3 regions of the Pectobacterium cacticida genome follow, and region 2 is predicted to be linked to each of the others. Evidence: predicted binding sites of a transcription regulator. Region 2 holds the regulator's gene; each other region holds the start of a gene.
The links. Region 2 encodes CRP, which controls carbon source genes, mostly activating them, when cyclic AMP is high. Its sites were predicted from a motif close to ATGTGANNNNNNTCACAT; they were not measured.

Region 1 (8,123 bases), 800 kb from region 2:
TGCCCGGTGTCGCGCGTTAACCCGCTTTATCCCGGCCCGAAACAGGCTGGGCCGGATGGCGAACGTCTGCGGCGCAAAGATCCGGCGCTGTACGATGAGGCGCTGAAATATTGTACTAACTGCAAACGCTGTGAGGTCGCCTGCCCGTCGGACGTCAACATCGGCGACATTATTCAGCGTGCGAAAGCGGCGCACAGTAACCATAAGCCAACGCTGCGCGACGCGATTCTGAGCCATACCGATTTCATGGGGTCGGTGGCGACGCCGTTTGCGCCGCTGGTTAATACGGCGACCGGTCTTAAACCCGTGCGCCAACTGCTGGATAAAGCGTTAAAGATCGACCATCGTCGCCAATTACCGACCTATTCGTTCGGCACCTTTCGCCGCTGGTATCGCCGACAGGCGGCAAAGCAGCGCGCTTATGATGAACAGATCGCTTATTTCCACGGCTGCTATGTGAATTATAACCATCCACAATTGGGTAAAGATCTGGTGCGGGTTTTTAACGCGCTAGGTATTGGCGTTCAGTTGCTGAATAAAGAGAAATGTTGCGGTGTGCCGCTGATCGCCAATGGTTTTCATGACAGAGCCAGAAAACAGGCGCGTGCCAACATTGCCTCGCTGGATGAGGCGATCAATCAGAAATCGCTGGCGGTCGTTGCAACGTCTTCGAGCTGTACGTTCACATTACGGGACGAATATCCACATCTGCTGGGCGTGGATAACGGCCACGTGCGCGATGGCGTTGAACTGGTCACGCGTAAACTCTATCGACTGTTGGAAGACGAAGGGAAAACGCTGGCGTTGCGTCAAGTACCACTTCGGGTGGCGTACCATACGCCCTGCCATTTGGAACGGATGGGCTGGACGGCCTACACGCTGGCATTGCTACAACGTATTCCCGGCCTACAATTGATAATGTTGGATTCCCAATGCTGCGGTATCGCGGGCACTTACGGCTTCAAAAAAGAGAATTACGCCACCTCGCAAGGCATTGGCGCACCGCTGTTTCGTCAGATTGAAGCGAGCGGTGCCGATATCGTCGTCACCGATTGCGAAACCTGTAAATGGCAGATCGAGATGTCCACCAGCAAACCGTGCGAACATCCGATCACGCTGCTGGCGAGCGCATTGGCATCGCCACCGTAACCCACAAAAAATAGGGGAGAAATGAGCCTAATTCCATCCCGTATTGCGAATAAGAATTTATCGCAAAAATCACTTTACAGACGCGAATGATAATGATTATTATTGCTATGCATTCTGGGGGAACGGTGCCGTGTACCTGTGTTAGCTATCAATGGTGTTCGCGTTTATCCCGTTACCCCGTGAAGGCATGACATTGCTCACATTGCTTCCAGTATTATTTAGCCAGCTCGGGTGCTGGCTTTTTTTTATCTGTTTTTCCTGCGTTTTACCTATCCTGTTCTGATTTTTCGAACAGTGCGATGAGTTTTTTCCGCTATCTTATTCTCCCCTGCCCATTACACTTTCCTTATCAAAAACGTGGGAGGAAATAACATGATCTATTTACGTCAGGCGCACGAACGCGAGCATGCGAATCACGGTTGGCTCGATAGTTGGCATACGTTTTCATTTGCCGATTACTACGATCCTGACTTTATGGGGTTTTCGGCGCTGCGCGTGATCAATGAAGACGTTATCGCAGGCGGCCAGGGCTTTGGCACGCATCCGCACAAAGATATGGAAATTCTGACCTATGTTTTATCCGGTACGGTTGAGCATCAGGACAGCATGGGCAATAAAGAACGGGTGCCGGCGGGTGAATTTCAGATCATGAGTGCGGGAACGGGAATCCGTCATTCGGAATACAATGCCAGCGAGCATGAGCCGCTGCATCTGTATCAAATCTGGATTATTCCAGAAAAGACCGGGTTGACGCCGCGCTACGAGCAGAAGCGCTTTGATGTGCAGCAAGGGCGTCAGTTGGTGTTGTCACCAGATGCGCGTGACGGCTCGCTGAAGGTTTTTCAGGACATGACACTGTGGCGTTGGGCGCTGAAGGCGCAGGAGCACGCGGTGTATCAGATTCAGGCTGCACGCCGTATCTGGATTCAGGTGGTGCGTGGTACGGTCGAGGTTAACGGGCAACATGCGGGCACTAGCGATGCGCTTGCGATCTGGGACGAAACCGCGGTGACGGTACACGCCAGCGAGGATAGCGAGATTCTGCTGTTTGATTTGCCACCAGTATAAGAATGGCGCATTTTTTGCTAGACTCAGTCGACTGTTTTGCAGGCATTTTTAGTTGACGATGAAGAAAAAAAGACCCGTTCTCCAAGATGTAGCCGACCGTGTCGGGGTGACTAAAATGACGGTAAGCCGCTATTTACGTAACCCCGCACAGGTTTCAGCCGCGTTGCAGAAAAAAATTGCCGTTGCCTTGGATGAGCTGGGCTATATCCCGAATCTCGCACCCAATATGCTAGCGAGTGCGACCAGCCGGGCGATTGGCGTGCTGCTGCCGTCATTAACGAATCAGGTGTTTGCCGAAGTACTGCGCGGGATAGAGCGCACGGCTGAGGCGCACGGCTATCAGACCATGCTGGCCCACTATGGTTATCACCCCGACAAAGAAGAACAACGCTTAACCTCACTGCTGTCCTATCACATCGATGGACTTATCCTCGCCGAACGCGCCCACACGCCACGAACGCGCCAAATGCTGGATGTCGCGGGTATTCCGGTCGTAGAACTCATGGATTCCGCCTCACCTTGTCTGGATATGGCCGTTGGGTTTGATAACGTTGATGCGGCCCGACAGATGACGCTACGTATGGTCACATTAGGGCATCGTCATATCGTCTATCTCGGTGCGCGCCAGGATGAGCGTACCCTGATGCGCTGCCGCGGCTATGAGCAAGCGATGCGGGAAAGCGGCCTCGATAGTTATTGCGTGATGAGTGCGCGGGCGTCGTCTTATTCGCTCGGAGGGGAACTGTTGCGACAGGCGCAAGCGGAATACCCACTGGTCGATAGCGTATTCTGCACCAATGATGACCTGGCCGTGGGCGCGATGTTTGAATGTCAGCGGCAGGGATTACGGGTGCCGGAAGACATCGGCGTTGCGGGTTTCCACGGGCACGACATCGGGCAGGCGATGGTGCCGAAACTGGCTAGCGTCCTGACGCCGCGTGAGCATATGGGACGCGTCGGCACCGAACACTTGCTGGCCCGACTGCGGGGCGAGTCGGTAGAACCGAACATCATTGATGTCGGCTTCACCGTACTGGACGGTGAGAGCCTTTGATCCTCGGCATTAACCAGCGGTGCGCAGCGCGTCAACACAGCGCTGCACGACCTCTTCCGGCGTGCCATCGATATCGATCTTCAGAACATCAGGTTCATCACGACCTGGTTCTTCCAGCGTATCGAACTGGCTTTTTAACAGCTCCGTCGGCATGAAATGGCCCGCTCTGGCTTGATGACGAGCCAAAACCAGCTCAAAACTCCCTTTCAAATAGAGAAACACCATCTTTTCATTCCCTTCACGCAGACGGTCGCGATAGCGCTTTTTCAGGGCGGAACAGACGATGATGCCAGTCTCGTTTTTGTGCGCCAGACTATAGGCGACATCGCTGAGCCGTTCCAGCCACGGTGCGCGGTCATCATCGTTAAGCGGCGTGCCGCTGGCCATTTTCTGAATGTTGGCGCGGGGATGCAGATCGTCGCCATCAATAAATTTCGCCTGAATAGCGCGGGCAAGTGCTGCGCCAACCGAAGATTTCCCACTGCCCGATACGCCCATCAAAATAATGCTTCGACCTGACATAATTTGATCTCTATCCCAAACTGTAAATTAAATGATACTTAATAGTTCCAGATTTTAACATGTTACCCGTATCATGTTACCGGTATCAAATCATGATGTGATACACCTCACAAACAATCCGCCAATTCTGGCCCGGTGTCTAAAAGAGATGATTAATGATGATAGAAATAACATCCGCCTATAGCGCCAGTGTGCTATTAACCATCGCTGTGGGCGCAGTCGCACTGTTACTGGTGTTGATTATGCGCTTTAAAGTGCACGCTTTTCTGGCCCTCACGTTGGTCAGTCTGGCCACAGCGCTGGTGACGAAAACGCCCTATGAAAAAATAGTCCCCACGTTGTTGAGCGGGTTTGGCGGCACGCTGGCATCCGTCGCCTTGCTGGTTGGTCTGGGCGCGATGATCGGCCGCTTGCTGGAGGTGACCGGAGGGGCGAATGTGTTGGCCGATACGCTCATCAATAAATTCGGTGAGAAGCGAGCGCCTTTCGCGCTGGGGCTTGCCTCGTTGTTGTTTGGTTTCCCGATCTTTTTTGATGCTGGATTGATCGTGATGTTGCCGATTATTTTCAGCGTGGCGAAGCGTTTCGGCGGCTCCACGTTAACCTATGCGTTCCCTGCGGCAGGTGCCTTTGCTGTTATGCACGCCTTGCTGCCGCCACATCCTGGTCCGGTGGCGGCCAGTGAATTGCTGGGTGCCAACATTGGTCTATTGGTGCTGGTAGGCGCAGTGATTGCTTACCCCACCTGGTATCTTGGCGGTTATCTGTTTGGCCTGTGGGCAGGTAAAAAATTTCATTTACCATTGCCGTCAACCTTCCTGACGGAAGTCAAAGCAGACGAACAGCATACGCCGCCCACATTTGGTGTCGTCATGTGGGTGCTGCTACTGCCACTGATCTTGATCTTCCTTGATACCGGGTTGAATACCCTAACAGTAATGGGAGTCATCGGCGGCGATAGCGATCTGGTGCAATTCCTGAGGATGTTAGGGAAAACGCCCATTGCGCTGTTGATTACGGTTTTGTTCGCCATGATTATGTTTAGCGGCCAGCATAGCCGGAAACACCTGGAGAAAATATGTGAGGGTGCACTAGGGCCAGTGTGCTCGATCATTTTGGTCACTGGCGCAGGCGGAATGTTCGGCGGTGTACTACGCGCCAGCGGAATCGGTAACGCGTTGGCGGGAGCCCTGGCCGATACGGGCATGCCGGTGATTGTAGCGGCATTTGTGGTGTCTGCCGCTCTGCGCGTTGCTCAAGGGTCAGCGACGGTAGCTCTAACGACAACCGCGGCACTGATGGCCCCGGCGGTAGCGGCGACCCCAGGTCTGAGTCAGTTCGATCTCTGCTTCATCGTGGTGGCGATTGCGGGCGGTGCGACCGTGTTGTCACATGTGAACGATTCAGGCTTCTGGCTGGTTGGTCGTTTCCTCGAAATGGATGAAAAAACGACGCTGAAAACCTGGACGGTAATGGAAACGCTACTCGGCACCATCGCGTTTCTGATAGCACTGGTGGGAAGTATTTTCCTCTGATGTGTTTACCCCCTCCTTGCGGAGGGGGACTATGAGACACTGAGAGCAACGATGCGGCTATAACTTCATATAAGCGCGTACACCGTCGAGGAACATTTGCGTCGACAGCATCACCAGAATCAGCCCCATCAATTTTTCCAGCGCACTCACGCCTTTCTCGCCCAGCATCCGTAAAAACACATCTGACATCAGTAGGATGACGAAGGAGATCGTCCAGGCGATAAAGAGGGAAAGCGTCAATTGTGGCAACTGATTCGGGTATTGGTGGGAAAGCAGCATCAGCGCCGCCAGGATCGATGGCCCTGCCACCAGCGGGATGGCCATCGGCACCAGAAACGGTTCCTCACCAGCGGGGAGGCCGCTGCTGTTGCCTTCCTGCGAGGGGAAAATCATACGAATCGCGATGAGAAACAACACAATACCGCCAGAAATAGAGACGGTTTCAGTGCGTAAATTGAGGATCGCCAGAATACGTTCGCCCGCGAACAGGAAAATCAGCATCAACCCAAGCGCGATCAACATTTCACGGATCAGCACCACGCGGCGGCGCTTGGGATCGAGATGCTTAAGCACGGACATAAAGATCGGCAGGTTACCGAGTGGATCCATAATGAGCAACAGCAGCACCGTTGCGGAGATCATTTCTGTCATGTTGGTTTTCTACTCCTGAAACCGTATTTTCTGATGGAGACCGTTTGCGAACCAATCCGCGCTATTATTTGTCTCTACCCGACGTTATAAGCACGATTGCTGAAAAATGGCGCGCTATCGAATAAATTCACTTGCGACTTTACGTACATTTTGTAAGGTTGAGCAATGCGATAATTGACAGGTTTACGACACGACGCGCGCGACCTCTGCGGCAGCAATAATTCAGCGCTATCGACGTTAGCCGCAATTCTTTTTATTTCCCCCAAAGCAGGACAGTTACCATGAAAAATGTTGGTTTTATTGGCTGGCGCGGTATGGTCGGCTCGGTTCTCATGCAGCGCATGGTGGAAGAGCACGACTTTGATGTGATTCATCCGGTATTCTTTTCCACCTCTCAGCACGGCGACCCTGCTCCGGCGCTGGGCGGTCATCAAGGCGTATTGCAGGATGCCTATAATATTGAAGCCCTGCATGCGCTGGATATCATTATTACCTGTCAGGGCGGCGATTACACCAATGAAATTTATCCAAAGCTGCGTGAAAGTGGCTGGCAGGGTTATTGGATCGACGCCGCATCGTCACTGAGAATGAAGGATGACGCGATTATTATTCTGGATCCGGTGAATCACGGGGTGATTCAACAGGGTCTGAATAACGGTATCAAAACCTTTGTCGGCGGTAACTGCACTGTCAGCCTGATGCTAATGTCATTGGGCGGCCTGTTTGCCAACAATCTGGTGGAGTGGGCTTCTGTCGCTACCTATCAGGCGGCTTCAGGCGGTGGCGCACGTCACATGCGTGAACTGCTGGCGCAGATGGGTGCGCTGTACGGTGAAGTCGCGACGGCGCTGGAGAATCCTGCTTCTGCAATCCTGGATATTGAGCGGAAAGTTACCGCGCTGACGCGTAGCGGTTCGCTGCCGACGGATAACTTCGGTGTGCCGCTGGCGGGGAGTCTGATTCCGTGGATTGACAAGCAGCTCGACAATGGTCAGAGCCGTGAAGAGTGGAAAGGTCAGGCGGAAACCAACAAAATTCTGGCGACTCGCAGCGTTATTCCTGTTGATGGTCTCTGCGTGCGCGTTGGCGCGCTGCGTTGCCACAGCCAGGCATTCACGATCAAACTGAAAAAAGACGTCGCGCTGCCGGAAATTGAACAACTGCTGGCGACCCACAATGACTGGGTGAAAGTGGTGCCGAACGATCGTGACATCACTATGCGAGAGCTGACGCCAGCGGCGGTAACGGGCACACTCGCCACGCCGGTTGGTCGTTTGCGTAAGCTAAATATGGGGCCGGAATACCTGTCCGCCTTCACGGTCGGCGATCAGTTGCTGTGGGGAGCCGCTGAACCGCTGCGCCGTATGCTACGCATCCTGCTGTAATTATCCTGCTTTCTGACGCAACATCGATGGATGTTGCGTCGGGTTAGGGCCAGCATGTTGTTGTGACGATCTTACTAACGGCTTAACGCTCATCCCTGTCACGCCACACTATCCAGTTTTTCCAGTGCCTTACGCGCGGTAATGAGCGGTACGCGCACTTCAACCCGAGTGAATTTATCGGCTTCACTGACTACCGTTATTCCGTAGCGATTACCGTAGCGGGCCTTAATGCGCCGATCGACCAAATTCATGCCAAGCCCATCGCCGCCGCTGCGGGGTTGATAGGCCCCCGCGTTATCTTCCACTGTCAGCTCCAGCGTATTCGCATGCAGGCGTCCGCTGATGTGGATATGTCCGTGTTCAATCATCTGCGACGTCCCATGCTTAATCGCATTCTCGACAATAGGTTGTAGAGAAAACGCCGGTAATTTCGCCTCCAGCAATTCCTCCGGCAGTGAGATGTCGACCGTGAGGTGATCGGCGAAGCGCGCCTTCTCAATTTCCAGATAGGCGTTAACATGCTCCAGCTCATCATTCAGCGAGACTTCATCGTTGCTGCGCTTGAGGTTTTTGCGGAAAAACGTTGACAGCGATAGCACCAGTTGGCGGGCGTGATCGGGATTACGTCGAATGACGGCGGACAACGTATTCAACGCATTGAACAGAAAATGTGGGTTGACCTGCGCGTGCAATAGCTTGATTTCCGACTGCGCCAGTAGCTGTTTTTGCTGTTCAAAGCGCCCGGTTAAAATCTGAGCG
Region 2 (8,123 bases):
CAAACCGACACAGGTGGTCAGGTAGAGAATACTCAGGCGCTTGAGAGAACTCGGGTGAAGGAACTAGGCAAAATGGTGCCGTAACTTCGGGAGAAGGCACGCTGGAGTTGGTGAAGTCCCTGGCGGATGGAGCTAAGACCAGTCGAAGATACCAGCTGGCTGCAACTGTTTATTAAAAACACAGCACTGTGCAAACACGAAAGTGGACGTATACGGTGTGACGCCTGCCCGGTGCCGGAAGGTTAATTGATGGGGTAAGCTGTAAGGCGAAGCTCTTGATCGAAGCCCCGGTAAACGGCGGCCGTAACTATAACGGTCCTAAGGTAGCGAAATTCCTTGTCGGGTAAGTTCCGACCTGCACGAATGGCGTAATGATGGCCAGGCTGTCTCCACCCGAGACTCAGTGAAATTGAACTCGCTGTGAAGATGCAGTGTACCCGCGGCAAGACGGAAAGACCCCGTGAACCTTTACTATAGCTTGACACTGAACCTTGAGCCTTGATGTGTAGGATAGGTGGGAGGCTTTGAAGCGTGGACGCCAGTCTGCGTGGAGCCAACCTTGAAATACCACCCTTTAATGTTTGATGTTCTAACGTGGGCCCCTGAGCGGGGTTGCGGACAGTGTCTGGTGGGTAGTTTGACTGGGGCGGTCTCCTCCCAAAGCGTAACGGAGGAGCACGAAGGTTAGCTAATCCTGGTCGGACATCAGGAGGTTAGTGCAAAGGCATAAGCTAGCTTGACTGCGAGAGTGACAGCTCGAGCAGGTGCGAAAGCAGGTCTTAGTGATCCGGTGGTTCTGAATGGAAGGGCCATCGCTCAACGGATAAAAGGTACTCCGGGGATAACAGGCTGATACCGCCCAAGAGTTCATATCGACGGCGGTGTTTGGCACCTCGATGTCGGCTCATCACATCCTGGGGCTGAAGTAGGTCCCAAGGGTATGGCTGTTCGCCATTTAAAGTGGTACGCGAGCTGGGTTTAGAACGTCGTGAGACAGTTCGGTCCCTATCTGCCGTGGGCGTAGGAAGATTGAGAGGGGTTGCTCCTAGTACGAGAGGACCGGAGTGAACGCACCGCTGGTGTACGGGTTGTGATGCCAATTGCATTGCCCGGTAGCTACGTGCGGAAGAGATAACCGCTGAAAGCATCTAAGCGGGAAACTTGCCTCGAGATGAGTCTTCCCTGGGCACAAGATGCCCCTGAAGGGCCGTTGAAGACGACGACGTAGATAGGCTGGGTGTGTAAGCGTAGCGATACGTTGAGCTGACCAGTACTAATGACCCGAGAGGCTTAACCTTACAACACCGAAGGTGTTTTGAGAGATGAAAGACGCATAGAGAACGATATTCAGCTTGTTTTAGGATTGGTTCTGATGGTTACGGAGATGACAAAGAAGGGAGTCATGTTAAGTAACGGTCGGAATGAAACAGATTTGCCTGGCGGCGATAGCGCGGTGGTCCCACCTGACCCCATGCCGAACTCAGAAGTGAAACGCCGTAGCGCCGATGGTAGTGTGGGGTCTCCCCATGTGAGAGTAGGGAACTGCCAGGCATCAAACAAGTGGAAAGCCCCTGTCGCAAGACAGGGGCTTTTTGCTGTGCTGCGCCCAGCATGAGCACATTCCTGCGGGGGAAAGTCCTGCCATAAGTTGATCACAACACAACGAATGAAGCGAAGTGCACTTGCGTGAGGGGGAGCGCAAACGCCAAGAGTCTGGCGGCGAGCTGGATACATCGGCTCAGGGCAATCCAGCTCAAGCAATGGAAGAGTGGTAAGACGGTGAACTGGGCGTTATGTGCAATGGGAGTCAGTGCGACGGTGGCTCAACAGCCGCTGCGGGAGGAGATACAGTGCCAAACTATTCAATAGGGTATTTTAACCCAGCAATGGCTCGACAGTCTGGGAGTGCCTCATCTCTTGGCCTCAACTTCCCAAACCGCCCGGTGCGGACCCGCATGCCGGGTGACGCGGAGGGGCACAGTTCATAAGAACTGCGCCCTATGCCGATTTACAAGGCGTTAGCGAGTGCCATAAACGACAATCGTTTTACCATGAGCAGAAATCAGATTCTGATCTTCTAACATTTTTAGAATACGCCCCACGGTTTCACGTGAACAGCCAACGATTTGTCCAATTTCCTGGCGAGTAATTTTTATTTGCATGCCATCTGGGTGTGTCATGGCATCAGGCTGTTTGGCCAGGTTAAGTAGAGTCTGTGCGATACGGCCAGTGACATCAAGGAAGGCAAGATTGCCCACTTTTTCTGAAGTTACCTGGAGGCGACTTGCCATTTGAGCAGATAGACGCATGAGAATATCTGGATTGACTTGAATAAGTTGGCGGAATTTTTTATAAGAAATTTCTGCAACTTCACAAGCTGTTTTCGCTCGGACCCAGGCGCTGCGTTCCTGACCTTCTTCGAATAGGCCAAGCTCACCAATAAAATCGCCTTGATTGAGGTAGGAAAGGATCATTTCCTTGCCTTCTTCATCCTTGATTAGCACTGCGACAGAGCCTTTAACGATATAGTAAAGCGTTTCTGCTTTTTCACCTTGGTGAATCAGCGTGCTCTTCGATGGATACTTATGGATGTGACAATGGGAAAGGAACCATTCGAGAGTTGGGTCTGTTTGCGGTTTGCCGAGAACCATTCGCTATCATCCTCTGTTGTAATTTACTACGCAAATTACAGGGGTCAGAGTTCCCTGTACGGCGCGTTTAACTGCTAAAAATAAAATTTAGTCTAGGCAGAATGATGTCAGGGAATATACTGGAACCATTGTACCCCCTGATTTCCGGTTGCTGTCTTGCCGCACCGTAAACATAACTGAGGTATGTTTGGTTACGCCATCATCTTCTTCGTTTCAGGGGGCGTCCAGAAACAGTCTATTCTATTTTTGTTTTAACACAGCTTTGAGGATGTGTCTTGTGTTGTCTCGCGTCAGTATGACAACGCGCCGAATTTTGCTGACTTTTGTACAGTTAAGATATAAGTTTTCAAAAAAATTTTAGCGGGGAAGCATCATGCAAGCTCGGGTGAAATGGGTTGAGGGTTTAACGTTTCTGGGGGAGTCCGCGTCAGGGCATCAGATATTGATGGATGGTAATTCCGGTGATAAAGCGCCCAGCCCGATGGAAATGGTGTTGATGTCGGTTGGAGGGTGTAGCGCGATCGATGTAGTGTCGATTCTGCAAAAAGGGCGTAATGATATGACCGACTGTGAGGTGAGATTAACGTCAGAGCGACGGTCTGAAACGCCGCGTTTATTTACTCATATCAATCTGCATTTTATCGTTACGGGCAAAAATCTGACCGATAATGCTGTTGAACGCGCTGCTGCACTATCAGCGGAAAAATACTGCTCAGTAGCGCTAATGTTGAGTAATATTGTTAAGGTAACACACAGCTACGAAATTAGAACGTTGTCATAACGTTTCTCTGAGCGCGATATCGCCGAACCTGTCGCGCTTATTTAATCGCTTTCCCTTCAACCAATCGCTGTACCAGTGGTGCCATGATTAATTCCATCGCCAACCCCATTTTCCCGCCAGGAACGACCAGCGTGTTAATGTGGGAAATAAAGGATCCCTGTAACATGGCGAGTAAATAGGGATAATCAATAGCATCCAACCCCTGAAAGTGAATGACGACGAAACTTTCATCCAGTGACGGAATTGACTTAGCCGCGAACGGGTTAGAGGTATCCACCGTAGGTACGCGCTGGAAGTTAATGTGTGTACGAGAGAACTGTGGCGTGATGTAGGTGATGTAGTCTTCCATTGAACGGACGACGGAGTCCATTACGGCCTCACGCGAGTGACCTCGTTCATTGATGTCTCGCATCAGTTTTTGTATCCACTCTAAGTTAACGATCGGCACCACGCCGACGAGTAAATCCACATGCTGTGCCACGTCGTTTTGCTCAGTGACTACGCCGCCGTGCAGCCCTTCATAAAACAGAATATCGGTGGGTTCCGGCATCGGCTCCCACGGAGTAAACGTTCCGGGAACTTGATTGTAAGGAATCGCCTCGTCGTAAGTATGAAGATATTTACGCGTCTGGCCGCGTCCATGCAGACTGTATTCAATAAATGATTGTTCCAACAGACTGAAATCATTCGCTTCCGGGCCAAAGTAACTAATATGGCGCCCTAAATCACGCGCTTTGCGGATAGCCATATCCATTTCCGGACGGGTATAGCGGTGGAAGCTATCGCCTTCCAATCGGGCCGCACTTAGATGGAGTTGCTGAAAAATCTTATGGAAGGCCCGACTGGTTGTAGTTGTACCCGCTCCGCTGGAGCCAGTTACCGCAATAATCGGATGCTGATATGACATAAGGCGCGTGACTCCGTGATGGTTAACCTACAAAGTAGAGTGAGAGTGCTTACGCATATCCTCAATAATCGCGCAAGTTTTAAACATGCTTAGTCTGCCCTGTGATACCGTTCGCTACGTTAATAAGGGGTATCTTCTCCGGCATTGAACTGAGCACGCGGCATAATATTGAGGCTCTCATGTAGCTCAGACCATACTAACACGATGTCACCGGACTTCAGTTGCCGGCGAACATCTTCCACTTTCTGTGCTAGCGACCATTCTTGTTCGCCATAATCCGTACCTTCGCGCAGAACGAAAGCTTCAATGATGTTATCCAGCGTATCTGGATCGAGCTGTTGCCAGGGAATAATCACGTTATAATTCCTGAGTAAAATGGTTCATAAAGAGGCATCAGCGGCGTGGTTCAAAAATGTGTTAAGCCAAAGAGGAATACGCTGTTCCAGCCACATTTCCGGTTTCAACCAGGTGCCACTGACGAAGCCAACATGTCCGCCGTGTTCTGTTAACTGATATTCAATATTAGAAGGTAATTGTGATAGATCGGGAATAACGTCTGGCGTCATGAAAGGATCGTCCCTCGCGTGGATGATGAGTAGCGGTTTACGAATCTGGGACAGCAACGGCAAGGCGCTACAGCGTTGATAATAGTCTATAGCATCGCTGAAGCCGTGGATACGAGAGGTAATGACGTCATCAAACTCCTGTAATCGGCGAATGCGCTTCAACTGCGAAAAGTGAATCGGTAGTGTATCCGGATAGGCGTCTAGCTTACGGCCGACGCTTTGTTTCAGCAGATGCAGCAGGTAATACTGATAAAGTCGGGAGAAGCCTTGTTCCATCCGACGGCTACAAGGCTCAAGCATCAACGGTGCGCTGACAATCGTGGCCGCGGACAGGTAACAAGAGCTGCCCTGCTGGGCGAGGAGGCAGGCTAGCATATTGCCGCCAAGAGAAACGCCGATGGCGGCAGTGGGGGCATCGCCCAACGTTTCCTGCATCCAGCGCAGAAAATAACTGGCATCGCTGGTTTCGCCGGAGTGATACAGTCGCTTCATACGGTTGGGTTTGCCGCCGCATCCGCGAAAATGCATGACAACGCTCAACCAATCGTACTGCTTACAGGCTTGTAACAGGCCATGAGCGTAGGGGCTGTAAAAATTGCCCTCAAGCCCGTGAAATAACACCACGCGTGGTTTGTGCTTAGCCTGTTCCGGTGCTTCGCTCCACGCCAGATCGACAAAATCGCCGTCGGGTAATTCAAGTGATTGCCAGATGGGTAAGAACGATACAGAACGACGAATTAGGCGTGGTAAAAGTGTTTGCAGGTGTGGATTATGGGCGCCGCGTAGTGGATGAAAGTGGTTAGGCATAAAGAAGACGAAAATCTTGTTGGTGGCTCTTGTATGATCAATATCACACTGTTAGCTTCAATGCTGCTAGTTGGTACAACATTTGGGTCCGGAGCGCCCATAAATAATGGAACTAAGTTTATTTCTTTCGATGTTGGGTTTTTTGTGGGTAGCGGCCATTACACCAGGTCCGAATAATATGCTGTTAACCACTTCGGGCGCGAACTTTGGCTTTATGCGTTCTCTGTGGCTCATGGTTGGTATTATGTTGGGTATGCAGAGCATTTTGCTATTGGTGGCATTCGGCGTTGGTGGACTAATCCTCATTTATCCTTCTCTGCACTTTATCCTTAAAGTTCTGGGGAGCGCCTATTTGCTCTGGCTAGCGTGGAAAATCGCTACGGCGGCTTATGAACGGCTGGAAACCTCTGTTGCGCCTCCTCAGCCGATCCGACTTTATCAGGGGTGGCTACTACAATTCCTGAATCCGAAAGCATGGCTAATGGCGCTGGGCGCGGTGGCCAGTTTTAGCCTGGCGGGTGAAGAGTATAACCATTCTGTCATCGCGATAAGCATCGGGATTGTGCTGGTGAATCTGGTGTCCGGTGTTATCTGGCTAGGATTCGGCACAATGATAGGTCGGCTGTTACGAAGTAAAAAAGCGTGGATTATCTTTAATGTGTCTATGGGACTGCTGACCGCCGCCTGTGTGTTGTTGATTTGGCATTAATGAATAGTGCGGTGATGAAATAGCGAGCGGTTTACTGCTCGCTACTCCTTTGTGGTATGAAAGACGATGCTTATTCATTAAGCATCATCTGCTCTAATTGTTCCTGTGCGTCCAGCCAGGCTAGCTCCGTTTCTTCCAACTCGATTTTGACCTTAGTTTGTTGTTGCAGACAGTCGGTAAGCTCTGCCTTGCGACTGATGTCATAGATTGCGCTATCTGCCAGCCGGGCTTCAAATGTGGCCAATGTTTTCGACAGTGTTTCCATTTGTTGTTCAAGCTTAGTGATTTTTTTACGCAACGGTTGGGTTTGCGCTCTTAACTCGGCTTCACGACGTTTTTGATCTTTTCTATTTTGCGCGCTATTGGCGGCATTTTCTTTTGGTGTTTCGGAGGCTGAATTTTCCTGACGTTGCAGACCGACCAGCCACTGTTGGTAGTCTTCCAAATCACCGTCGAACGGTTCTACTTTCTGGTCGTGCACCAGATAAAGATCGTCAGTAGTCGAACGGATCAAATGTCGATCGTGCGAAACGACAACCAGTGCACCTTCAAAATCAATTAATGCTTCGGTTAATGCCTGACGCATATCCAGATCGAGGTGGTTAGTGGGTTCGTCTAGCAACAGGAGATTAGGGCGTTGCCAAACGATCAGCGCCAGAACTAAACGGGCTTTTTCACCGCCGGAAAAGCGTTCAGTGATTTCTGTAACCTTATCGCCCTGAAAGCCGAAGCCACCGAGGTAGTCCCGCAACTGTTGTTCCGTTTCTCGTTCAGCCAGACGCACCATATGTTGTAGTGGTGACTCGTCCGCACGCAGGAACTCCAACTGATGCTGGGCAAAGTAACCGAGCTTGACGCCTTTAGCTAGCCCGATTTCGCCTTTCAGGGGGGCAAGCGTGCCGGCAAGCAGCTTGATTAATGTGGATTTACCTGCGCCATTATGACCAAGCAGCCCGATACGGGAACCTGGCACTAAATTAAGCTTTATCGATTCCAGAATCAGCTTGTCGCCATATCCTGCACTCACCTTTTCCATTTTTATTAATGGGTTAGGTAACGATTCTGGAGCGCGAAAGCTGAAGCGGAAAGGGTTATCAACATGCGCAGGAGCAATCAACTCCATACGTTCCAACATCTTAATTCGACTTTGTGCCTGTTTTGCTTTGGTCGCTTTTGCGCGGAAACGGTCAATATAATGTTGCAGGTGCGCGACGCGCTCCTGTTGATGCTCGTAGAGTGATTGTTGCTGTGCAAGGCGGGTGGCGCGCTGGCGTTCAAACGAAGAGTAGTTACCGGTGTATTCGTTGAGCGATTGCTGCTCGATGTGCAGGATCTTTGTCACGACTGGATCGAGAAAATCACGATCGTGTGAAATGAGTATCAGCGTACCGGTATAGCTTTTTAGCCACTTTTCAAGCCAGATTACCGCATCCAGATCGAGGTGGTTAGTGGGTTCATCGAGTAATAGCAGGTCCGAACGACAGATCAACGCTTGCGCCAGGTTCAGACGCATTCGCCAGCCACCGGAAAAGGCGCTAACAGGTTGCTGTAGCTGTGACTGGGAAAACCCTAGTCCATGGAGCAGGCTTGAGGCTCTGGCCTGAATCGTCCAGGCCTGAATCGCATCCAGTTTACCGTGCAAGGTGGCGATAGCGTTGCCGTCGTCCTCCTCGTTGGCTGTCTGTAACGCGGCTTCCAATTG
Region 3 (8,123 bases), 230 kb from region 2:
TCGAGCGGGGTGAAAACAGTAAATCGGCCAGAATGGCGCAAACGATACCCAACACAATTTCGCTACAGCGCTCTACAGCAAACTGTGGCGTCAATAGCGGCATTCCCTCCGTTGAGACAATAATAATCAGTGCGGTATAGCCTGCCAGCCCGAATACATAGGCATTCTCGACTTTAACCAGCGAGGAAATCCAGGTACAAAAGCCCGCCCAGATGCAGCACAGCATCAACATCACAACGGGTGCACTCACGGTAGCAATAATGATGATAAGTGCGCCGATACAGCCAATGAAAGTGCCGATAATACGCAAAATACCACGATGCCGGATTGCACCGGAGAAGGGTTCACCACCGGCAGCAAACGCCGGGCCAGCCGCGACAATCGCCGCCGTCAATACCGACCAGCGCGGAGTTTCCAATTGGAGATGAAACCCCAGGAATAGAGACAATACAATCGCAAAACTCAGCTTAAAAGAAAAGCGAAGGCGTGCGAATGTCGGCGTCGTAAATAACGTGGCGCTTATCAACGGCATTTTTTTCATTATCGCCTCGCTTAGCCGAACTCACGCAGACGATAAAGCAGGCGAATAAGCGGCGACGGTTTTTTATCGTTGTTAACCTGTTCTCCGGTAATGACCACGGTCGCCGTGGTACCAGCCGGATAAAGGTCGCCCATTTGATGATCGAGACGGATCTTCACGGGCACGCGCTGAGCCAGACGCACCCACTCCAGATTGGAATCTACGTTAGCCAATCCCTTCGTATTCACACTGCTACTGCTGTTATTCACGCCTGCCGCCACGCTATCTACCGTGCCATAAAATATTTTTTCGCTACCCAGCGGGGTGATCTCCGCACGATAGCCGCGGCGAATACCCTCAAGTTTGGTCTCTTCCATATATGCCAATAGGTAAAACGAATCTTTTTTCACTAACGCCACCGCGGTATTTCCGCGTTCGATAAATTCGCCGCTTTGCACATGCAGATTGGTGATCCAACCGTCGGCAGGCGCACGGACCACCGTGCGATCGAGCTCCAATTTCGCCAGTGACAACACGGCCTGTGCTTTAGCAAGTTGGTGCGTCGCGATCTCCAAGGCACTACTGGATTGATCGATGTTTTCCTGTGACATCGCTCTCACCCCCAACTGCGCACGGCGCATCGATTCCCGGCGTTTTTCCCTAACCATCGCCTGATAGTAGGCGACATCGGCTTCCGCCTGCGCGACGGCCTGACGATAGCGCGGCTGATCAATGACAAACAGTACGTCACCTTTATTTACCAATTGGTTGTCCGTCACTCGGACATCGGTCAGCAATCCGCTCACATCCGGTGCGATCGCCACCACATCAGCCGTAAATTTGGCATCGCGCGTCCAGGGCGATTCGGTATAAAACGCCCAGATGCGGAAAATGGCGGCAATCGCACATAGCACAATGACCAGCGTAACCGCCACGCGACTAAGTTTTCTGATCAACATGGCCTGACGCCTAAATAAGGTTAACAAGAAAGCTTTCACAAACGCCTCACAGACCGTAACGGAACAGTAAATAAAACAGGCAGCAGAATAGCGCGCTGTTAAACAACGCCGGGTGCCAGACGAAATCATAGATCCCCGTCGGTTGCAGCAGGCGATTCACGACAAAGAACAGCGTTAGCGACACCAACAAGACAAAAAATACGGGGGGAAATGACAGCCCGAACAGCACCATAACCGGGAGTGAACTCATCCTCTTTTTCCTTTTTCTTCAATAACGGCAACGGCAGGTTAGCCACCGGATAAAATTTATGACACGTGGCACCACAATAGAGTACAGGTATAGCGTCGTACTGATGTTCAGCATAGACACAAGCTCTCAGCACGCAAGCGAGCAGCCTGCGGCGCAAATAATGTAAAACTGATGAGAGCAACGTCAGCAGGACTGGCTAACGATAGGAAATCAGCGAATTACGCGATAATAGGTAAATAAGCCCAATCATTAGAGAGTCCTGGATAGTGAATAGTCATGGACAATCGCAGACGACGCGCCGGTTCGCTTTTACGCTCAGATAAAACTGTCGCTTAAACGATAGCGGACAATGTTCCACTCGGCACCACCGGATAGGCTATATTATGGATGGATATTATTACCTTATCTACATAGTGTGATCTAAATCACTTTTAAGCTAGAGTGAATAATGGAAAGATTAAAGAGTATGTCGGTTTTTGCACGCGTGGTGGAATGTGGTTCTTTTACCGCCGCCGCTCGCCAGTTACAGATGAGTGTATCCGCCGTCAGCCAGACTATCACCAAGTTGGAAGATACCCTCCAGATTAAGCTGCTAAACCGTAGTACACGCAGTATCGGCCTGACGGAAGCGGGGAAAATTTACTACCACGGCTGCCGTCGCATGCTGCATGAGGCCCACGAGGCGCATGAGCAACTCTATGCCTTCAACAATACGCCGATCGGCACGTTACGCATCGGCAGTTCTTCTACTATGGCGCAGAATGTGTTAGCGACGATGACTGCTGCGATGCTGAAAGAGTATCCCGGCCTATCCGTAAATCTGGTCACTGGCATTCCCGCGCCCGACCTGATTACTGATGGGCTGGATATCGTTATTCGCGTCGGGGCGCTACAGGACTCTAGCCTGTTCTCGAAACGCCTGGGCTCAATGCCGATGGTCGTCTGCGCGGCAAAAAGCTATCTGGCACAGCACGGCGCGCCGGATAAACCGGCAGATATGGTGAATTTTTCCTGGCTGGAATACAGCGTGCGGCCCGACAGTGAATTCGAGCTGATCGCCCCTGAGGGAATGTCGACCCGACTCTCACCGCAAGGGCGCTTTGTCACCAACGATCCACAAACGCTCGTGCGCTGGCTCAAAACTGGCGCTGGCATTGCGTATGTCCCGCTTATGTGGGTCGTGGACGACATTCATCGTGGCGACATTGAAATCCTGTTCAGCCGCTACCACTCTGACCCGCGCCCGGTGTATGCCCTTTATACACGTAAAGATAACCTGCCGTTAAAAGTGCAAGTCTGCATTAACTACATGACGGAGTACTTTAAAAACGTCGCGATGACCTATCAGGCCTATCGCCAGGATCACGGCGAGGAAAAAAAGTAGGATTTGCAAAGAGGAAAATGCGAAACGCCTTCCTCTTTCATACAAAACACATCCCCATCCCACCATCCGTACGTTATATCTCTTTCCTTCGTTCAGGAAAGTAAAATCACATGGATAAGGTACGAATAAATTCGTACAATATAGGTGAAGGGATGGGGTTCAAGGATGCCAAAAAGCAGCTTATCGTCTGTTTGCAGTCGGGTACTGTGTTGCATGAAGCCAGAGGAAATATCAGTACGAAGAATCTGCTGGCAACCGGGCAAATATCAATAACAGAACTCATTGATATTATTTATCAATCTTCGGGGACATCCTACTCTTCTTCACCCCATCATTTTGCAGCGCATATTGATGTTCATATCATCCGTTGCCGCCATCGGGGAATATCGTGGTATATCAAATGGTATTTTGCCGAACCAAATTGTGTCTTTATTAGCGTCCACCATTGAGGTGATGACATGAAAATTTTCAAAGTCGGAGATACACAGTCCGCTATCTGTAACGCATGCCAGTCACTTGAAACTGCGACGTTTCAGCTTAGAGACGTCCCATTCAGCGATAACAGCGGCGTGGTGAGACAGGTTTTGGTTGGCGTTTGCAATCGCTGCGGGAATATTGCCATCATCCCCCATCAATCTACGCCCATGATTAAGAAAGCGCTCGATGTACAGCGTAAGGCGCTGGAAAGCAGAGTCCCTGCGCACATGATAGATATCTTAAATCTGGCAAGCTGCGAATTAGGTGGGGAACCCGATTTTATTCCCACGCTGATGAAATACTATCTTCACACGCTGGCAGCCGATCGCGCAGCGGCACAAGATATCCCGCGTTTTCTGCAAAGTGATTTGGCAAAAGGAAAATCCGAGAAACGTCTTTCTCTTAAAGGAAGGCATGTTGCGACAGACATTGACGTACTAAAAACCACAACAAACATATCCAGTACAACAGACCTATTAAAAGGCATTGTTCTCAAGATTAAGGAAGATGTCTTGGTACAGCGAGATGAAATACACATCAGGCAGCTCAAATCGATTATTGCAGCGGTTTCCTGACTTTTTACTCCATTACCTCTTAGCCCAATAAAAAAACCGCGCTCATAAAGCGCGGTTTTAAAAAGATATCAGAGCAAATTATGCCGTGCCGCCTACCGTCAGACTCTCCAGCTTCAGCGTAGGTTGACCAACGCCGACGGGCACACTTTGCCCTTCTTTACCACACACGCCGACGCCGTTATCGAGCGCCAAATCATTACCAACCATGGAGATTTGCTGCATCGCTTCGATACCAGAACCAATTAACGTAGCGCCCTTGACCGGCGTACTAATACGACCGTTTTCGATCAGATATGCCTCGGATGTCGAGAAAACGAACTTACCCGATGTGATATCCACCTGACCGCCGCCAAAATTTGGCGCATAGAGACCATATTCAACGCTGGAAATTATCTCTTCTGGCGTCGATTTACCCGCCAGCATGTAGGTATTCGTCATTCGTGGCATCGGTAGATGCGCATACGATTCACGGCGGCCATTACCCGTTGGCGCAACGCCCATCAAACGCGCATTCAGTTTGTCCTGCATATAGCCTTTCAGAATCCCGTTTTCGATGAGCACGTTGTACTGCCCTGCCACGCCTTCATCATCCATTGTAAGGGAACCTCGGCGCCCGTTTAGCGTGCCATCATCCACTACGGTACAAAGTTCCGACGCGACGAGTTTCCCCATCTGTCCGCTGAATACGGATGTGCCACGGCGATTAAAATCACCTTCCAGACCGTGACCGACAGCTTCATGCAGTAACACGCCGGGCCAGCCCGCCCCCAGCACTACCGGCATAGAGCCAGCAGGCGCCGCCACGGCCGACAGATTAACCAATGCCATTCGCACCGCTTCTTTCGCCCAGGCATCGACGCGCGCCTCTCCATCGGTGATTTCCCAGAAGTAATCGTAACCGCCGCGCACACCACCGCCGCAGGCGCCGCGTTCTCGTCGTCCTTCGGCCTCAACCAGCACGCTGATTGACAAGCGCACCAATGGACGAATATCCGCCGCCAGCGTACCGTCTGTCGCCGCGACCAACACCTGTTCATACACCCCCGTCAGACTGGCCGAGACTTCTTGTACACGCACATCAGCGGCGCGGGCAACGGTATCTGCTCGTTGTAATAACGCAATTTTATCTTCGCGCGTCAGGCTATCCAGCGGGTTCAATGCTGGATAGAGTGGGCGATGTGCCACTTCACCCAGCGTATGTACCGCCCCTGCTCCGGGTTCCCGCACGATGCTCCGCGCTGCCAGCGCACTCTGATGTAATGCGTTCAGCGTAATTTGATCGGCATACGCAAAACCGGTTTTCTCACCCTCAATCGCTCGGATACCCACGCCCTGATCGATATTGTAGGAGCCGTCTTTAATGATGCGATCTTCCAGTACCCAGGACTCATGGTAACTGGATTGGAAATAGAGATCGGCATAGTCTAAACGGCGCTCATTAAGCGACCCCAGAACAACGGCGAGATCGTCAAGATTTAATTTATTGGCGGTGAGTAATTGCTCACTGACAAACGAAAGGCTCATAGTTTTTCACTCTTTTATCTAATCATCGGTTGAGTATGCCGTGCTAGCCTGGCGATATCATTCGCCTTTCTTTTTATTCGGCTCACGTAGCACTTCCTGAATCTTTGGCTGATCGAGGCTACCAGTAATCTGGTAGCGAATCAGCGAAATCTTGTTCCATAACGGTGCCAACGCTTTACTGGCGGCAAATACCGCTGCGCCAACAACCGGATTAACGGCAAAGGCGGTCGCCACCCCCACCGTTGCTGAAATTTCCGGGGCAATAACGGCTTCCATATTGATTTGCCGCTGGTCGAGATCAAGGTCTCCCGATATCGCAATATCCGCCTCCAGCCCATCGACCAGCAGATCATCCGTATGCAGCACGCCATCCTTAATCCACGCGGTACTGCGAATCGAATCGAAGTAAAACCCATGGCCAAATGTATCGCTGAAATCGAATCGCAGCTTACGCATCAGCGCATCGAAGCTCAATAAACGCAGTAGCTGCCCGGCTTTACCGGTGCCGACATCGGCAATTTCCCCTTTACCAATGCGCGTGTGCAATATGCCACTCAGGCTTGTAATATCCGGTGACCAGGGCGCGCCACGCCAGTAGAGATCGTAATCCACATTAAACGCGCCCGCTTGTAGCGGCGATTCGACACCAAACCAGTCCGCATTCTGCGCCAAACTCTCTCCCGTTAGCTTCCCCTTCAGGGCCGTCCGCACGCCTTCTGCGTTTTCTTGCCAGGTGCCGTTTAGCGTCAGGCGGGCTTTGCCTGTATCAATAACCCCATCTGACAATGTTAATTTCTCCCTCTCTGGCAGTAGCGTTCCCTGAATACGGCCCATATTCTGTCCAAAAATCCAACACTGACGGCAGGTAACCGCCAGCGACGGCCAGTCGTCAAAGCGAATATTCGTGTCGCTCAGCGGCGATCTTTTTTCCGCCAGCGCCACGGGATTAGTCGCTTCATCGCCTTTCCACTGAGGATTGTAGTAAAGATAACGGATGTCGCTGCGCCATATGCCGCGATGAGGTATTTCAATCGTACCGTCAATTTCTCGCCCTTGCGCCTGTACTTCGCTGCCGCCAAGCGTATTTTTACGCGTGATTTCCAGATCGTGCCATTGCTGCCCCAATAATTGCAGCTCAGGCGTCCGCAGCGTCACAGACTCAGGAAAACGGAAAGAACTATGCGCTTTGTTCCCTCCTACCGACGTTGAGGAGCGCAGCGATGGCAGGATCCCCAACCAATTTTCCGCATCCAGCGGCGGGAGATCGAGCACCAAGGCGGAGTCTTCGGGTAACGTTGGTGTCGCCGCTGCCGTCTGCTGCCAGATTGCCCGCGCCAGCGTCACAGTGTTGCTTTTTAGCAACCATCGGCTATTGAAACGGCTACTTTTGCCCACGCGCCCCTGCAAAGTAAACCCCCTCAGATCGCCGCTGGCTTTAAATTCCAGCGGCAAATTCGCGCCAGCAGGTTTACTAAGCGGGTTAGGTAAGTGACTACTTACTTTTCTTAAATCAGCTTGCACATCAACATCGTAAGTTGTTTTACTCGCGTGCCCCAAATTAATAGCTACCGTACTTTTCCAACTCGCCGAGCCCGACAGGGCTTTGCTTGCCGCTGGCGGTAAGCCCGGCAGAAGCGCTGGTCTCCAGTCACCTTGTAAGCCCACGTTCACCAGAAAAGCGTTAGGTTGCTCTTCGGTGGTGAAATCGACCGTTATCGGTTGATTCAGCCAGTTAGCACGAAGTGTTTCACTGCGCAAGTTACCATTATCATAATGGAACGTGCCCGTGAACTCTTGAATCGTGGTGTCCAACGGTTTGATATACAGACTATTATTGTTCAGTGTAATATCGCCGCGCGCGTGGACATCATCACCGTCCAGCGGTATATCCAAGTGCAGAGAGCCTTGCACCCGCCCGCCAATTTGCAACGCGTCTAATGCCGTTCCCAGTGAGGATTTCAGCGGCGTCTAGTGAAAATAGTGGCCGACATCAGCCCCCTCACCCTCCAGTTCGCCATCGATCAGCAGTCGCTCTTCTTTATAATCGGGAATATCCGCGTGAATATTTTTGCCTTCCACCTTACCTAACCACGCTCGCGGCGCGAACATCCGCAGCCCGTTATTGGTAAAGTCCATATTGATATCTAGCGGTTCCAGCGCTGGCCACCCCGGCTGAAACGCAAACGTCGCGTTTTTAACCGGCGCCCAGACCTCAAATCGTCCTTCGTTATGTGTGAACGGAAAATGCTGTGGATTACCGGAAAAGATCAGCGTCGCATTATCGACATGCCCACCCTGCAATGCTCCGCTCAGATAATCCACCAGTTTCGTGCCCATAAGCCGTTCAGGGTAATAGCGCCAGGCATCTGCCGCCTCGGTCAAACGAATTCCCGCCAGAATATTCAATGAGGGTTCCTGGCCGACAGGTTGTTCG

Region 1: a site for CRP is predicted at 3,889-3,906, ahead of RFN81_RS17375 (GntP family permease). Genes of this name have one in related genera too.
Region 3: a site for CRP is predicted at 2,143-2,160, ahead of aaeR (HTH-type transcriptional activator AaeR). Genes of this name have one in related genera too.

The regions. Positions count from the first base shown of each region.
Region 1 covers NZ_CP133656.1:3,810,152-3,818,274, forward strand. Annotated here, with positions in the region: gene glpC (anaerobic glycerol-3-phosphate dehydrogenase subunit GlpC) at 1-1,149, shown strand, start outside; gene RFN81_RS17360 (pirin family protein) at 1,522-2,217, shown strand; gene gntR (gluconate operon transcriptional repressor GntR) at 2,276-3,271, shown strand; gene RFN81_RS17370 (gluconokinase) at 3,281-3,793, opposite strand; gene RFN81_RS17375 (GntP family permease) at 3,952-5,328, shown strand; gene RFN81_RS17380 (YhgN family NAAT transporter) at 5,386-5,979, opposite strand; gene asd (aspartate-semialdehyde dehydrogenase) at 6,261-7,364, shown strand; gene RFN81_RS17390 (sensor histidine kinase) at 7,463-8,123, opposite strand, start outside.
Region 2 covers NZ_CP133656.1:494,648-502,770, forward strand. Annotated here, with positions in the region: rRNA gene RFN81_RS02330 (23S ribosomal RNA) at 1-1,298, shown strand, start outside; rRNA gene rrf (5S ribosomal RNA) at 1,436-1,551, shown strand; gene crp (cAMP-activated global transcriptional regulator CRP) at 2,019-2,651, opposite strand; gene RFN81_RS02345 (OsmC family protein) at 3,025-3,432, shown strand; gene RFN81_RS02350 (phosphoribulokinase) at 3,470-4,339, opposite strand; gene RFN81_RS02355 (YheU family protein) at 4,459-4,695, opposite strand; gene RFN81_RS02360 (hydrolase) at 4,720-5,712, opposite strand; gene RFN81_RS02365 (LysE family translocator) at 5,819-6,421, shown strand; gene RFN81_RS02370 (ABC transporter ATP-binding protein) at 6,492-8,123, opposite strand, start outside.
Region 3 covers NZ_CP133656.1:260,296-268,418, reverse strand. Annotated here, with positions in the region: gene aaeB (p-hydroxybenzoic acid efflux pump subunit AaeB) at 1-532, opposite strand, end outside; gene aaeA (p-hydroxybenzoic acid efflux pump subunit AaeA) at 553-1,518, opposite strand; gene aaeX (p-hydroxybenzoic acid efflux pump operon protein AaeX) at 1,526-1,729, opposite strand; gene aaeR (HTH-type transcriptional activator AaeR) at 2,178-3,113, shown strand; gene RFN81_RS01150 (hypothetical protein) at 3,224-3,562, shown strand; gene RFN81_RS01145 (hypothetical protein) at 3,572-4,165, shown strand; gene tldD (metalloprotease TldD) at 4,244-5,689, opposite strand; partial or broken gene yhdP (AsmA2 domain-containing protein YhdP) at 5,747-8,123, opposite strand, start outside.